2 regions of the Turicibacter sp. GALT-G1 genome follow, and region 2 is predicted to be linked to the other one. Evidence: a T-box and tRNA genes for the amino acid it is inferred to sense, from the RefSeq annotation. Region 2 holds a T-box; the other holds one or more tRNA genes.
The links. A T-box is a leader RNA that pairs with one kind of tRNA and senses whether it is charged. The one in region 2 lies ahead of NEH74_RS05045 (glycine--tRNA ligase), so its partner is inferred to be a tRNA-Gly.
Positions count from the first base shown of each region.

Region 1: it encodes a tRNA-Gly, which carries the amino acid that the T-box ahead of NEH74_RS05045 (glycine--tRNA ligase) is inferred to sense. The anticodon was not compared.

Region 1 covers NZ_JAMQUS010000058.1:9,934-17,867, reverse strand. The annotation lists tRNA gene NEH74_RS10460 (tRNA-Asp) at 1-66, opposite strand, end outside; tRNA gene NEH74_RS10455 (tRNA-Arg) at 1,392-1,468, opposite strand; tRNA gene NEH74_RS10450 (tRNA-Leu) at 1,510-1,595, opposite strand; tRNA gene NEH74_RS10445 (tRNA-Gly) at 1,632-1,705, opposite strand; tRNA gene NEH74_RS10440 (tRNA-Pro) at 1,715-1,791, opposite strand; tRNA gene NEH74_RS10435 (tRNA-Asp) at 1,802-1,877, opposite strand; tRNA gene NEH74_RS10430 (tRNA-Glu) at 1,885-1,961, opposite strand; tRNA gene NEH74_RS10425 (tRNA-Ser) at 1,993-2,083, opposite strand; gene NEH74_RS10420 (M23 family metallopeptidase) at 2,220-3,179, opposite strand; gene NEH74_RS10415 (histidinol-phosphatase) at 3,247-4,026, opposite strand; gene fabZ (3-hydroxyacyl-ACP dehydratase FabZ) at 4,487-4,912, opposite strand; gene fabF (beta-ketoacyl-ACP synthase II) at 4,959-6,197, opposite strand; gene fabG (3-oxoacyl-[acyl-carrier-protein] reductase) at 6,216-6,959, opposite strand; gene fabD (ACP S-malonyltransferase) at 6,972-7,901, opposite strand; gene fabK (enoyl-[acyl-carrier-protein] reductase FabK) at 7,922-7,934, opposite strand, start outside.
Region 2 covers NZ_JAMQUS010000026.1:14,404-22,337, reverse strand. The annotation lists gene NEH74_RS05065 (Nif3-like dinuclear metal center hexameric protein) at 1-188, opposite strand, end outside; gene NEH74_RS05060 (tRNA (adenine(22)-N(1))-methyltransferase) at 189-866, opposite strand; gene rpoD (RNA polymerase sigma factor RpoD) at 878-2,248, opposite strand; gene dnaG (DNA primase) at 2,262-4,058, opposite strand; gene NEH74_RS05045 (glycine--tRNA ligase) at 4,122-5,495, opposite strand; T-box leader at 5,574-5,751, opposite strand; gene recO (DNA repair protein RecO) at 5,966-6,706, opposite strand; gene NEH74_RS05035 (YqzL family protein) at 6,708-6,866, opposite strand; gene era (GTPase Era) at 6,979-7,887, opposite strand; gene cdd (cytidine deaminase) at 7,887-7,934, opposite strand, start outside.

The DNA.
Region 1 (7,934 bases), on a different contig from region 2:
GACGGGAATCGAACCCGCGATCTCCTGCGTGACAGGCAGGCATGTTAACCGCTACACCACTGGACCTTTTTTCGACTTTCTAAGTTTATCATCGGTGCTGTTTTTTGTCAACACCCTTTTTGAAATATAGAATAAAACCTCAATTTGATTAATTCCTCTGTCTTTCGACTTCTATATAATATCACCGCTGTCGAAACCTGTCAACACTTTCTTGTTTTTTTTGAAATTAATTATAATAAATAGTTTCTTTGCCTTTTGTTGCTATATGTATTCGAATGATTCATTTTTATATAACACAAATTATAATATTAAGTATGACATATAAAAAAAGCTCATAAATAGAATATTTGTTATTGAATGAAGTTACCACACCAAATTCTTAAAAAGGAGATCTATGCATGAGTTATCCCAATCTTAACATATTCGAACCTCGATTCATCAACGTCCAAAAGAAGTAAAAAGACGTGAAACGTTTGGACATGTGCTCCCCCCTTCATAGAAGATGAATAAATCCTCCACTGGTAGGGAACGGGGAGTAGGATTCTCATCTCTGTTGGTAACAACAAGGTATTTTCCTTTGAGGAGCAGTAGATACCACTATTTCGAGTCGTAGTAAAATTAACAGTTGTTTACCTACCTTTGTTGAACGTCAAACACGTTTTTATACGGCCATTAAAATAGAAATTCCCTCTGCTCAAACTAAACACATAAATATATTAGTCTATTTACTATAAGATATATAGTTGATCGCTATAATAATTGTTTACACTTTCTTAAATTATAAAAGAAAACTAATCCTAGTTTGGGTTTTATAGTATTGACTGTTACTAGATAAGTACCACCTTCCTTTCATATTATCAAAAAAAGATGTTAAGTCTCTCCTGTTACAATATCAGTAACTAAGAAATCCATAGAAAAATAATCATTTTAGAGGTCACTATTGATTACTTTTAAACTCTGCTCACTATCTCAATACACAACTTATTACTTCGTTTAGTGTTTCAAACATCTGATGTTTCAAATTAATTTCTCTGAACTTCAAGCTACTCTTCAAATTTTGAAAACTAAGCTGCTATTTTTAACACACATAATAAGTTCGTATACTATTATTCCTATTGAAAAAGAATTAATAATAAAATATAGCATTTAACGAAATCCCTTGAGATATTGTAACTTTTATCGCTTCAAATCACTTAGCTCATAATTCAAAACTAATTAAATTTAAAAAACCCTAGTAGCTTAGGCTGCTAGGATTTAAAATCAATGACATATTATAGATAAATTGTATTTTTAAGTAAACATAATAAATAAAAACGACTACCTAAATGTTATACATTCGTATACAAGAAATAAAAAAAGAGTTCCTTCGAACTCATTATTATCTGTTATTATGGCGCGCCCAAGAGGAGTCGAACCCCTAACCTTTTGATCCGTAGTCAAACGCTCTATCCAATTGAGCTATGGGCGCTGTTTATGCTATTCTTGATGATGTTGATTAGACATTCATTATGGTGCGGCCGAGAGGACTCGAACCTCCACAGGATTGCTCCTACCAGCCCCTCAAGCTGGCGCGTCTACCATTCCGCCACGACCGCATACAGCTTATTCATGGCACATCACAATGAAATTAATGGAGCGGGTGAAGAGAATCGAACTCTCACAGTCAGCTTGGAAGGCTGAAGTTCTACCATTAAACTACACCCGCTTATTCGAATGGTCGGGAAGACAGGATTCGAACCTGCGACCCCCTGGTCCCAAACCAGGTGCTCTACCAAGCTGAGCCACTTCCCGTTTTTTAAAATGGCGGTCCAGACGGGAATCGAACCCGCGATCTCCTGCGTGACAGGCAGGCATGTTAACCGCTACACCACTGGACCTTTTGAATGGTGACCCGTACGGGATTCGAACCCGTGTATGCATGCGTGAAAGGCATGTGTGTTAAACCGCTTCACCAACGGGCCATACTTTTAATTCACCAATTCATTTTTATAATGGCGGAGCAGGAGGGATTTGAACCCTCGCGCCGGTTGCCCGACCTATACCCTTAGCAGGGGCACCTCTTCAGCCACTTGAGTACTGCTCCATTTTGTTTTTTTTCTTGTCGTCCCTGACGACTTCTATATAATATCATGCTCTACAAATAGAGTCAACACTTTTTACAAACTTTTTTTTATTTTATTAAAAAAAGCAGTAATATACACATATTACTGCCCTCTTTATTATTGTTTTTCTTTTTCCCAACGTCTTAGATGTGGGTAAGGATTAAAGGCCCATTCGCAACGTCCGTCATATTTATATAGACCAAAATGTAAATGTGGTGGGAACTTTCCGCTTGTCCCCTCCTTACCATAACCTGTACTTCCTACATATCCGATGACTTGTCCAGGTTCTACAATATCTCCTTCTTTTAAATCTCCTTCGAAACCTTGTAGGTGGGCATAGTATTGATAAGTATTATAAATATCTCTAATCCCAATTCGGTATCCGCCATAATCATTCCATCCCATTATTTCTACTACGCCATATGCAGTCGATAAAACAGGAGTTGAATAACATGCAAAGATATCTATTCCTTCATGAGATCTTGCTCCCCCCCAGCTTCGAGCAGCTCCGTAGTTATCTTGAAAACTATAACTATAACGCTTTGAAACTGGTAATGATCGCTTATCTAACACTATCGTATCAAAATGTTCAAATAAACTAGCAATTTCTTTGATGACCATAACTGCTTGTTCTTTTTGATAGTAGGCTTCTATTGCGCCTTCAAAGTCATCGAATGATCTTAAGTATTCGACCATCGTATACATAACATCATGTTCATTATTAATATCTGCTACACCATCTCCATCACCATCTTTAGCAATTCCACCAAAAAGATTAATTGTATAGCTGTCATTATCATAATAATATGGATTCTCAGGTCCTGACCAGCGTTCATTAATCATACAGATGGAAATAGTATCGTACTTTAAATCCTTGCATTCTTCTCTAAATTTATAAATATTTCTTTCATACTGATCAACTGCAGCAATTTCATACCAGGGAACTCCTGAGGCTAATTCATAGTCTTTATACATTTTCATTCTAGCTTCATGATTACTATCATCCGCATTAGCAATGATACTAGGTAATACTATCATGACAAGTGATAAACTCATTATTAGAAATCTACGTTTCATGTCGTCCACCCATTTCTAGCCTTAATTTAAAGTACATTAATAAAAAGGGGCCGACTAGAAGCTAAGATTATTGATAATCACTAATTATGTTTAAGTTTAAGTTGATTGCCATTTGGCTTGCATTAGAAACATATTCATCATTAATATTTGATGGATGATGGGCATCTGAGTTAATCAATACAGGTATTTGTTTATCAGCAACTAGCTTCCAAAATTTCATATGTGGATAAGGGTATCTTTTTCCATCACTGTATTCTTGAATTCCTCGGCGTAAACCGTTGGCATTAAATTCGAGGGGCGTCTGGTATCTATTCGCTGCCTCAATAATGATGTTACTAGCTTGTTCACAATTATCATCCCATTCCATATTATTAAGAAACATTAAATCTGGGTGTGCGACAAAAGCGAAATAGCCAGTAGCTAGTGCCTGTTCAATTGATTTAGCATATTCGATATACTGGATTGTATTTTCAAGGAAGTATGTATTAATATATTTTTTTTGGTCAGATACATAAATGTGTTGTCCTAATACAAGATAGTCAATTCCCTTTTCATTAATTAACTGTTCATAGTATGCTGATTTTCGAGAATCGTATTCAATTTCTAGTCCAATACGTAGTTGAATTTGATTTTTAAATTGTTCTTTTAATTTTTTCATTGTTTCGATGTATTCATCTAATTCAGAATATTTCATTCTTAATCCAAAGCGATCGTCTGGATATGGCGCATGATCTGAAAATCCTAATGTACTAAATCCTGCATTAATAGCTTCTTGGATATATTCAATATCTTCGCCACCTGCATGTTGGCAACGTTTTGTATGTGTGTGAAAGTTCGTTTTAATCATATTTTATTCCCCCCGAAATATTTTTAATATGATGTTCCGTAAATCCAAAGTTGTAAAATTAAGAAGATACATAGGAAAAATGTACAGAATGCTGTTCCTATGAAGCCTAGTTTTTCATGGTTATTACTATATAGATAGTAACAAAGTGCACTAATGATTAGCCAAAAGACAATGAAATACATTGTCATTCCTAATCCACTAATAATTAATAATATGAGTGTAATGATAATATTAATCGCTAATTCAGCCTGAAGTATCCTTTTTTTATTTTTAAAGTTTATTTTTTTGGATTGGATCAGGAAAAAGAATATTCCTATAAATATAACTAATATTAATAATAGTCCTAGTAAGAATGGCATTTTAACACCTACTTTTTTTAGATTTTATTTTATTATAGCAATAATGTTTGTTCAATAATTAAAAAGGGTGTAGAAATTTTAAGTTTTCTACACCCTTTTTATTATCCAATCGCAAAGGTAAGTTCAGCTTCAACGGCTACTTTATCTCCCAGTTTAGCCACTGCTTTACCAACTCCAATACTTCCTTTAACTTTGATGAGTTCAGTTTCTAATGTGAGAACATCACCTGGAATGACTTTTTGACGGAATTTTGCTGATTTGATTCCAGCAAAGTATGCGATTTTTCCCTTGTTATCTTCTAAGCTTAAAATAGCGACTGCTCCGACTTGTGCTAATGCTTCAATAATGAGTACGCCCGGCATGACGTGTTGTTGTGGAAAGTGTCCCATGAATTGCATCTCATTAGCTGAAACACATTTAACTCCTAAAGCACGTTTTCCTGGTTCTAGTTCATCGATTCGATCGATAAGTAAGAATGGATAACGGTGTGGGATAATTTCTTGAATTTGATTGCTATTTAAGACCATTTCTTCACCTTCTTATTTTCCTATATAATATAGAAAGATTTTTTGATTATCCAGCGTATTTTTTAAGGACGATGCATGCATTATGACCACCAAATCCTAATGAGTTAGACATGGCATATTGAATGTCTTGTTTACGTCCTTGATTAGGGACGATATCTAAATTACATTCAGGATCTGGTTGTGAATAGTTAATCGTTCCTGGAACAAATCCATCTTGTAATGATTTAACGGTAATAATAGCTTCAACTGCCCCCGCTGCTCCTAGGAGATGACCTGTGTTTCCTTTAGTTGAACTTAGCATGACTTTTGTATCTTCACCAAAGACTTTCTTAACCCCTAATGTTTCTAGTTTATCGTTTAATGGTGTTGATGTACCATGGGCGTTAATGTAGTCAATATCATCTGCTGATATTTGGGCGTCATTAAGTGCCATTTTAAAGCAGGCTGCTGCTCCGTTTGCTTCAGCATCAGGTGCTGTCATATGGAAGGCATCACAACTTACTCCATATCCGATGATTTCAGCGTAAATAGTTGCCCCGCGTTTCTTAGCGTGCTCATATTCTTCTAATACTAATGCTCCAGCTCCTTCTCCCATAACAAATCCATTACGTTCTGCGTCGAACGGAATTGAGGCACGATTTTTATCAGTTGCTGTTGATAAAGCTTTCATCGATGAGAATCCACCAATTCCAAGTGGTGTAATCGAGGCTTCAGCTCCACCTGTTAACATAATGTCTGCATAACCATCACGAACGTATTTGAATGCTTCTCCAATTGAGTTTGTTCCCGCTGCACAGGCTGTCACAATATCTAAACATGCCCCTTTAGCACCTAACATGATAGCCACGTTACCAGCTGCTAAGTTTCCAATTGCCATTGGGATGAAAAATGGAGAGACGCGTTCATATCCCTTTTTAAGACCTTTTTCTTTTTCATTTTCGATGGTTTCTAACCCACCAATTCCTGAACTTAAGATGATTCCAAAACGGTTAGCATCGATTTCTTCCGGGTTAAGTCTTGCATCTTCGTATGCTTGTTTTGAGGCAATCATCGCTAGTTGGCTAAAACGATCTAAACGTTTTGCTTCTTTTTTATTGATATAATCCTCTACATTAAGGTTTTTAATTTCCCCAGCCAATTTGACTTTGAAGTCCGTTGTATCAAAATGAGTAATTTCATCGATTCCACAAACTCCGTTTTTAATGTTTTCCCACATCGTTTCAACATCATTTCCAACTGGACAAACAGTTCCTAATCCAGTAACTACGACTCTACGTTTACTCATTAATTACACCTTCCTTATTTAAATTGCCATTCCACCGTCAACAACTAAAACTTGACCGGTAATATAGCGCGCTTCATCACTTACTAAAAATGCGACTGAATTGGCGATATCTTCTACTTCCCCTAGTTGTCCTAACGGGATATTTTCTAATACTTTTTCTGTAATTTCTTCTGATAATTTAGCAGTCATATCTGATTTTACATAACCAGGGGCAACAGCATTTACACGAATATTGCGTGATGCAAATTCTTTTGCTAGTGATTTCGTTAATCCGATGACTCCTGCTTTAGAAGCTGCATAGTTAACTTGTCCCACATTCCCGTTGATTCCAACAACTGATGATAAGTTAATAATCACGCCTGAACGCTGTTTTAGAATTGGACGTGTAATACTCTTACATACATTCCATGTTCCTTTTAAGTTCACATCAATAACAGAATCAAATGAATCTTGATCCATTCTCATCATTAGATTATCTGACGTAATTCCGGCATTGTTAATAATGATATCTAAATGACCGAAGTCTTTAATAATTTGTTTTGTCATTGCTTCGACTTCTTCGTAGTTAGCGACGTTTGCTTGATAGATTTGTGCATTCACGCCATATGCTTTCACTGAATTTAATGTTTCTTCTGCTTTTTGGATATTTCCAGCATAGTTAATCGCAACATCGCAACCAAGTGAGGCAAGTTTTGAAGCAATAGCTGCTCCAATTCCACGCGAAGCTCCTGTGACAAGGGCTACTTTTCCGTTTAATTTCATCTGATTCTCCTCCTAGCTATTTAATGCAGCAAGTGTTTTCTGTAGTGAATCCATATCTTCAACGTTTAAGATTTTTACACTTCGATCAATTTTTTTAACAAATCCACTTAATGTTTTTCCAGGACCAATTTCGATGAAGGTATCAACACCGTTTGCTATCATTTGACGAATACTCGCTTCCCATTTCACGCTAGTGGCCATTTGTTGAACCATTAATTCTTTTAAGTTTAAGTCTGTCTGATAATAATCACCAAGTACATTTAAAACAATTGGGGTTTGAGGTTCTTTTAACTCTTTTGATTCTAGTAATTGCCCAAAAGTTTGAGCTGTTTCTTTTAATAAAGACGTATGGAATGGCCCACTTACAGGTAAAACTAAAGCACGTTTTGCTCCATGATTTTTAGCAATTTCACAAGCATACGTCACGGCTTGTGCTTCCCCACCGATGACAATTTGTCCTGGACAGTTTAAGTTAGCGAGCTCAACGATTCCTTTAGATGATGCTTCATCACAGACGGCTTGTGCTTTTTGTAGATCTAATCCTAATAAAGCTGCCATTTTTCCGTTATTTGAAGCAGTCCCCATCAATTCTCCCCTCTTCGCCACAAGTGAAACACCCTCTGTAAAATTGAAGACATGAGCTGCACATAAAGCTGAATATTCTCCTAAGCTAAATCCAGCTACAACATCGGCTTTAATTCCAGCTTCCTTTAATAGAGCTAATGCCATTTGAGAGACAACAAAGATAGCGGGTTGTGTATAAGTGGTTTGATTAATTAACTCTTTTGAATCTTCAAAGCAGATTTCTTTTAAATCGAATGGTAGTAAAGTATTAGCTTCGTCCATTAATCGACGTGCTGTTTCACTTGATTCATAAAATGATTGTCCCATTCCTACATATTGTGACCCTTGTCCTGAAAACAGAAATGCGATTTTTGACATAATCAATTCTCCCTTTATCATTAACCAATTTTT
Region 2 (7,934 bases):
ATTAAATTGGCTCCACGTTCAATCGCTTCTTCAACGACCGCCTTAGTTACATCGAGTGTCACTAAAACTTTAGTTAATGGGCGATTCACATTTCCGATATGTAATCCAATAGGATCTTTATCGTAAGCTAAATGTTTTGGAAATAAGACTTCCAATTGTTTAATGACATCTGAAATACTAAGACTCATTTATAACACCTCTTTTAATAATGCTTGGCGTTGTTTTAAACTCTCCAAACGTGGATGATTCACTGGTAATTGATGAATGATGGATTCATTTTTAGCAAATTCTTTACTCCATTTTGCATGGAAAACGTCATGTTCTTTGTTTAAGCGTAAAATTGGCCCAAATTCAATATCTAACTCGCTATAAGGGACTAATTCCTCAACTGGTTTAGCAACAATAATCTCATAGAACTTTCCTTCATCTAAAACGATTTTTTCATCAATGATTTCAAATTGATGTGCTGCTAGCCAAGCACGCAATAAGTTAGCATCAATATTAGGTTGTAAGACTAAACGTTGAAATGATTGAGACAATGAGATATTGTCTTCTAAAATAGAGACAATTAATTTCCCACCCATTCCAGCAATCACAACACCTTCAACTTCAGAAGGATTTAAAACCGTTAAGCCCGGACCTAAGCGTGTTTCAATTTTCTCATTTAAGTTGTATCGAGCAATTGTTGTTTTTGCTGCTTCTAAAGGACCTACCCCGATATCAGCCGCAATTGCTTTTTTTAATTGACCATTTAAAATACCTACACAAGGTAGGTATGCATGGTCTGTTCCAACATCCGCTACAGTTTGTAGTGGTGCTAGAGCATTTAAACATGTTTGTAAACGTAACGATAAATCGTAATTCATACTATCGAATCCTATTCTTCCATGAAGTCTTTTAAGCGACGGCTACGAGAAGGATGGCGTAGTTTTCGTAATGCTTTTGCTTCAATCTGACGAATACGTTCACGAGTTACACCGAATTCTTTTCCGACTTCTTCAAGTGTACGTGTGCGTCCATCTTCAAGTCCAAAGCGTAAACGTAACACGCGCTCTTCACGATCGGTTAACGTTTCTAAGACATCATCTAATTCTTTTTTAAGCATTTCGTTAGAAGCAAACTCAGATGGTGATAATGCATCCGCATCTGGAATGAAATCTCCTAAGTGTGAATCATCTTCTTCACCTACTGGTGATTCTAATGAAACGGGTTCTTGAGAGATTTTTAAGATTTCACGAACTTTCTCAGGTGAAATTCCCATTTTTTCTGAGATTTCTTCTGGTAATGGTTCACGCCCTAATTCTTGAACTAATTGACGTTGAATACGAACTAATTTATTAATTGTTTCAACCATGTGAACTGGGATACGAATTGTACGTGCTTGGTCAGCAATCGCACGAGTGATAGCTTGACGAATCCACCATGTTGCATATGTTGAGAATTTGAATCCTTTACGGTAGTCAAACTTTTCAACGGCTTTAATTAATCCCATGTTTCCTTCTTGGATTAAGTCTAAGAATAACATTCCACGTCCCACATGACGTTTTGCAATACTTACAACTAAACGTAAGTTTGCTTCAACTAGACGTTTTTTCGCGTACTCACCTTCATGAATCACGCGACGTGCTTCTTCATCACTTAACTCAGTAATTCCAATTAAGAATTCATTTCCATCATTTGCTTCTCCAGCATCTTTAATTAAAGAGTCAATACGCTCTAACAATTCAGCTGGAAGCTCTTCATTGCGACGACGTAAATCTAAAATCTCAGTCGAAATATCTCCGCGCTCAATTTTCTTCGCAAAGTTAATCTCTTCTTGGCTTGATAATAATTCAACACGTCCGATCTCTTTTAAGTACATACGAACTGGATCGTTGATTTTAAACTGTGATGTAAACTCAAAATCATCGAATTTTTCTTCTAAATCTACTTCATCCTCAGCATTAAAGTCAGCTGGGATGTTTTCATCATCTTCATCTTCGTTATCGAAATCAGGTAAGATTAAAACTGTTTCTTCCTCTTCTGCTTGAGCAACTTCTGGTTCAACAATTTTTTCTGATTTAACGATATCAATTCCTTCTGCATCATATAAATCTAAAAATGAACTAATCATTTCTGGGTCTAAATGAACTTGTTCAAAGTTATTATTGATTTCATCGTATGTTAAATAACCACGTTTTTTTCCTAACTTGATTAATTGATTATTAATTTCTAAAATCTTTTTTTCGTCAAGTACCGGATTTGACATAAAACCACTCCTTCTATTTCCCAAACTGTTGTTTGAGTTGATTTACTTTACCTAGTAATTCCAATTTCTCGTGATCTAATGTTGCTTCGCTAATTTGTTTTTTTAATTGCTCCATCTGAGCTCTATAAACATATTCTTTAACGACAGAAATTAAATCATAAATGACTTCATCACTTCCAAGGGGTGGAAGCGACTCGCACTCAAAAATAATATCTGTAATCGGCTTAACTAAGGCTTCGTCAATCCAATTTAAAAAATATTGTAAATTCATCGTTTCATGTGTCGTGTAATAATCTAAAATATATAGCACGATATTACGACGCGTTGGATCATTCAAATAACCATTTAACTCTTTTTCTACCTGTAAAGCGACACGGCGCTCTTTTAACATGTAGTGAATTAACATTTTTTCAGAACGTTCATATTTAGTATCTCGCACTTGTCTTGAATGTATCTGTAGGTTTTCGTTTTTATTGTTATTAATATTGGCATTTTTATACACTTGACTTTTGCTACTATTGAACTCCTGCAAAATACTTTGCTCACCTATTGAAATATCATACGCTAATTTTTTTAAAATTAACTCTTGCAGAGTGTGACTTTGCAAGGTATAAGCAAAATGGTAGATTTGACGTTTAAATTGCTCTCGATGGCTAACAAATTCTAAATTAAACTGTCGTTTAATATAACGATACTGATAATCGACAGCTGGAATTGCTTGATCAATTAACTTAGAAAAGGCCTCTTTCCCGTGTGTCTTAATAAACTCATCAGGATCCATTTTATTTGGAATTTCAACGACACTGACTGAAAAGTTTTGTGCCATTAAAATAGGAATTGCTTTGTTCGCAGCAGCGAGTCCGGCTTTATCCCCATCAAAACATAATATAATTTGATCAGTTAGACGGCGTAATTCACGACTATGATCTTCGGTCAAAGCGGTTCCCATCGTCGCGACTGATTCAACAAATCCCGCTTCAACTGCGGAAATAACATCTAAAAATCCTTCAAATAATAAGACTCGATTATGACGACGAATCGCTAACTTAGCATCATTTAAATGATAAATAAGCTTTCCTTTTTGGAAAATAGGTGATTCAGGTGAGTTCACGTATTTCCCTAAATGAGTATCCCCTTCTAAGAAAACACGACCACTAAATCCAACCACGTGTCCGATTTTATCAAAAATAGGGAACATAATACGGGATTTAAATCGATCATAATATTGTCCATTATGCTCATTAAGTAAACCTAATTTCATCGCCACATCTAACGAATATCGATTATTAGCTAACGTTTTAACTAAAGCGTCCGAATAAGATGGAGCTAACCCGATTCCAAACTTCGCAATCGTTTCATCACTCATCCCACGATTATGAAGATAATCTAATGCCACTTTTCCTTCTTTTGTGTGATTTAAATAATAGTGATAAAATCCTTTAGCAAACTCTAAAATATCAAATTCATTTTTAAACTTAGCGTCTTGAATCGATTCATCTGATGGTAGAACAATGTTCGTTTCAATCCCCGCACGCTTGGCTAATTTTAAGATAGCTTGTGGATATGAAATAGCTTCAAGTGAAGAGACGAACGAAACGACGTTTCCTCCTTCTCCACAACCAAAGCACTTATAGATTCCTTTATCTGGTGACACGACAAAAGAGGGGGTATTTTCCCCATGGAAAGGACATAAACCTTTATAATTCTTCCCAGCTTTACTCAATTGTACATAGTCACTAATGACATCAACGATATCACTTTTTTCTACGACTTCATCAAATAATTCTTGTGGAATTCGACCCTTTCCCATCGTGTTCACCCTCTCTCCTATAATGTCTTAATTTTAAAATTTTAAAGCAACTTTATGTAGAAATTAAAATTGAATTTTTGAAGTAATGTACTCAACTAATTCATCGATTGCTACACGTTCTTGTTCCATTGTATCACGATGACGAACTGTTACTTTTTTATCTTCTAATGAATCATAGTCGAATGTGACACAGAATGGTGTTCCAATTGCATCTTGACGACGATAACGTTTACCGATTGTTCCCGCTTCATCATAATCAACCATCATATGTTTAGATAATTCTGCAAACACTTCTAATGATTGTTCATTCAATTTCTTAACTAATGGTAAGACCGCCACTTTGTAAGGAGCTAAAGCTGGGTGAAATTTTAAAACTTCACGTGTTTCTCCATTTTCTAACGTTTCTTCTTCATAAGCATCAATTAAGAACGCTAATGTCACACGGTCTGCTCCTACTGATGGTTCAATACAGTATGGTACATATTTTTCATTTGTTGTTGGATCTTGATATTCGAAGTTTGCTCCTGATTCTTTCATATGTGCTTTTAAGTCGAAGTCAGTACGGTTGGCAACTCCCCATAACTCTCCCCAACCAAATGGGAAACGGTACTCGATATCTGATGTTCCGTTACTGTAGTGACTTAATTCTTCTGGTGAATGTTCACGTTGACGAATATGTTCTGGATTCATTCCTAAATTTACCAACCAATTCCAGCAATATTGTTTCCAGAACTCATACCATTGTCCATCTTCACCTGGTTTACAGAAGAATTCTAATTCCATTTGTTCGAATTCACGTGTACGGAATGTAAAGTTTCCTGGTGTAATTTCGTTACGGAATGATTTCCCGATTTGTCCAATTCCAAATGGAATTTTTTTACGGCTAGTACGTTGAACATTTTTGAAATTAACGAAGATTCCTTGTGCTGTTTCTGGACGTAAATAAACAGCTGATTTATCGTCTGAAACAACTCCCATGTGTGTTTTAAACATTAATTCAAATTGACGAATATCTGTAAAGTCATGAGCTCCACAGTCTGGACATGCAATATTGTGCTCACGAATATAAGCCATCATTTGCTCTTCTGTCCATCCATCAGCTACGATATCGTCTCCATGATCTTCGATTAATTTATCTGCACGGTGACGACTCTTACATGCTTTACAGTCCATTAAAGGATCACTAAATCCTCCAACGTGCCCTGATGCAACCCAAGTTTGAGGATTCATTAAGATGGCACTATCTAACCCCACATTATATGGTGACTCTTGGATAAATTTTTTCCACCAAGCTTTTTTCACGTTATTTTTTAATTCCACACCTAACGGCCCATAATCCCAAGTATTTGCTAATCCTCCATAAATTTCGCTTCCTTGGTAAACGAATCCTTGTGTTTTACACATATTTACGATTTTTTCCATTGTTACTTGACTCATTTTAACGCTCCTTCACTTAACAAAATTCTGGTCTCGTGAACATAGAGAAAATAAAAACTCCCATACCTATGCCACGAGCATAGGGACGAGAGTTATTCCCGCGGTTCCACCCTATTTGTAAAATCCTATGATTTTACCACTTTGTTAACTATGCTCAAAAGTTCCCTTCCTTAAGACCTTGAAATCTGGCTCCCACCTTCCCAGACTCGCTGCCATTCAAATGTTCAAAAGTACTACTCTTCGTCTTCACATAAATATTGCATTATACTACTACCATTATAGTATATCAATAGTTAAAAGACAATATACAAAAATACGAAAAACGACGGCAAAAAAACAATAATTACAACTAATAATCACACATTTATTAAAATTCATACATAAAGATAATTTATACAACATGACTCTTTCTACTTTCTATTATGCTTTTCAAATATAAAGTAGAAAAAGAAGAGCAAATTCGCTCTTCTTTAAATTTCTTTCATAAATTTCTTAGTCTGAAGATGTAAACCAGCATATGAATCATAATAGGCATCTAAAAATTGCTCAATTGGTTTCAACAATTCTTCTTCTAATTCAACCTCAGGTAAATGATTAATATCAACCTTATACAGTGCACGAACAATTGGAATAAGGGGAGCATCAATTAAAATAGGTTCTGCTGGGTGATAACACTTAGCACAAACTAATCCTCCTTGGCGTACACTCAGTGTTGCGATATGTTCTGTACTTCTACACACAGCACAGCAATCCATTACAGGTTCAATGCCAATAATAGGCATCATTTTAAGTTGAAAAATTATACTTAATAAATAAGCTGAATAACCTTGTTCAGCTGCATCTAAGAAATTTTTCAACATACGATAAACATACGAACTGTACTCAGATTCAGCCATCCCTTTTAAAATTAATTCAATCATAAAATAAAAATAAGCTATATTTTCATAATCTAACTTTACATTTAAATAATAATCAATAACGTCTCCACTATAAACATAATATAGATCGCTATTGGCATTTGTTGAGGGCTTTAAATTAAAACGTGCACAAGTCAATGGCTGGACGAGTGCACTTTTTTTTGTATTAACTTTATTGGCGTTTTGTACAAAAACGCCAATAACCCCCTGATTCTCCGTCAGAACTTTAACAATTTTATGGTGTTCTCCATAGTTAAAGCTCTTCAATATAATTCCTTCAACATCAATTGCCACGCTACTCCTCCTCTGTAACTTTAGCAGGCTTTACATTAGCAATCTCTTCTGAGAACTCAGTATTTATATTGTCTATCGCTAACTTATCTGATTCTTTCATTAACAAATAGTGATCAATTTTTCCTGTACGTTTAAAGACTTCCCATTCTAGACTATTCATGTATGATCCCTTCTTACTAGCTTCGCTATTATTTTTAGCCCCTATACATTAGTATGGCTAAGAAGAGAAAATCTATGATAATTCCAATTTAATTTTGTCTTAAAAAGTCGAATTAGTATTCTTTTTCACTATATCCAAAGTCATTTAGATATAATTTTTTATTACGCCAATCTTTTTGAACTTTTACCCATAATTCTAAGTAGATTTTTGTTCCTAATAATTTAACGATATCTTTACGAGCTAATGTCCCGATGTCTTTTAACATCTTTCCACCTTTACCAATTAGGATTCCTTTTTGAGATGGACGCTCTACAACAATCGTTGCCATCACATCAATGACATTTTTCCCATCTACTTTTTCAATTTTATCAATAACAACAGCTACTGAATGTGGCACTTCTTCATGTGTTAAATGCAATACTTTCTCACGAATTAATTCTGAAATAATGAAACGTTCTGGATGATCCGTAATATGATCTGATGGGTAGAATTGTGGTCCTTCTGGCAACTCTTCTTTGATAACAGAAAGTAAAGTATCGATATTTTCTCCTGTCATCGCTGAAATTGGAATAATACCCGCAAAGTCATGCTGATCACGGAAAGTCGCAATCACTGTTAATAATTCTTCTTTTGTAATTAAATCAATTTTATTGATAACTAAAAAAACTGGTTGCTTAACTGATTTTAAATGCTCTAAAATGAATTGATCTCCGCGACCTAACTTTTCAGTTGCATTTACCATAAACATAACTGCATCTACTTCATTTAATGTTCCAATCGCTAAATCAGTCATAAACTTCCCTAACTCATGCTTCGGTTTATGAATTCCTGGTGTATCGATAAAAATCGTTTGCGAATCGTTATCTGTAATAACTCCTTGAATTTTATTTCGTGTCGTTTGTGGTTTATCACTCATAATGGCGATTTTTTTCCCTAAAACTTTGTTTAAGAATGTTGATTTCCCAACATTAGGACGCCCTATGATAGAAACAAATCCTGATTTAAATGTTGCATTAGTCATTATAGATCCTCCGATGTGAATGAATATGGTAATAATTGTGCGACTGT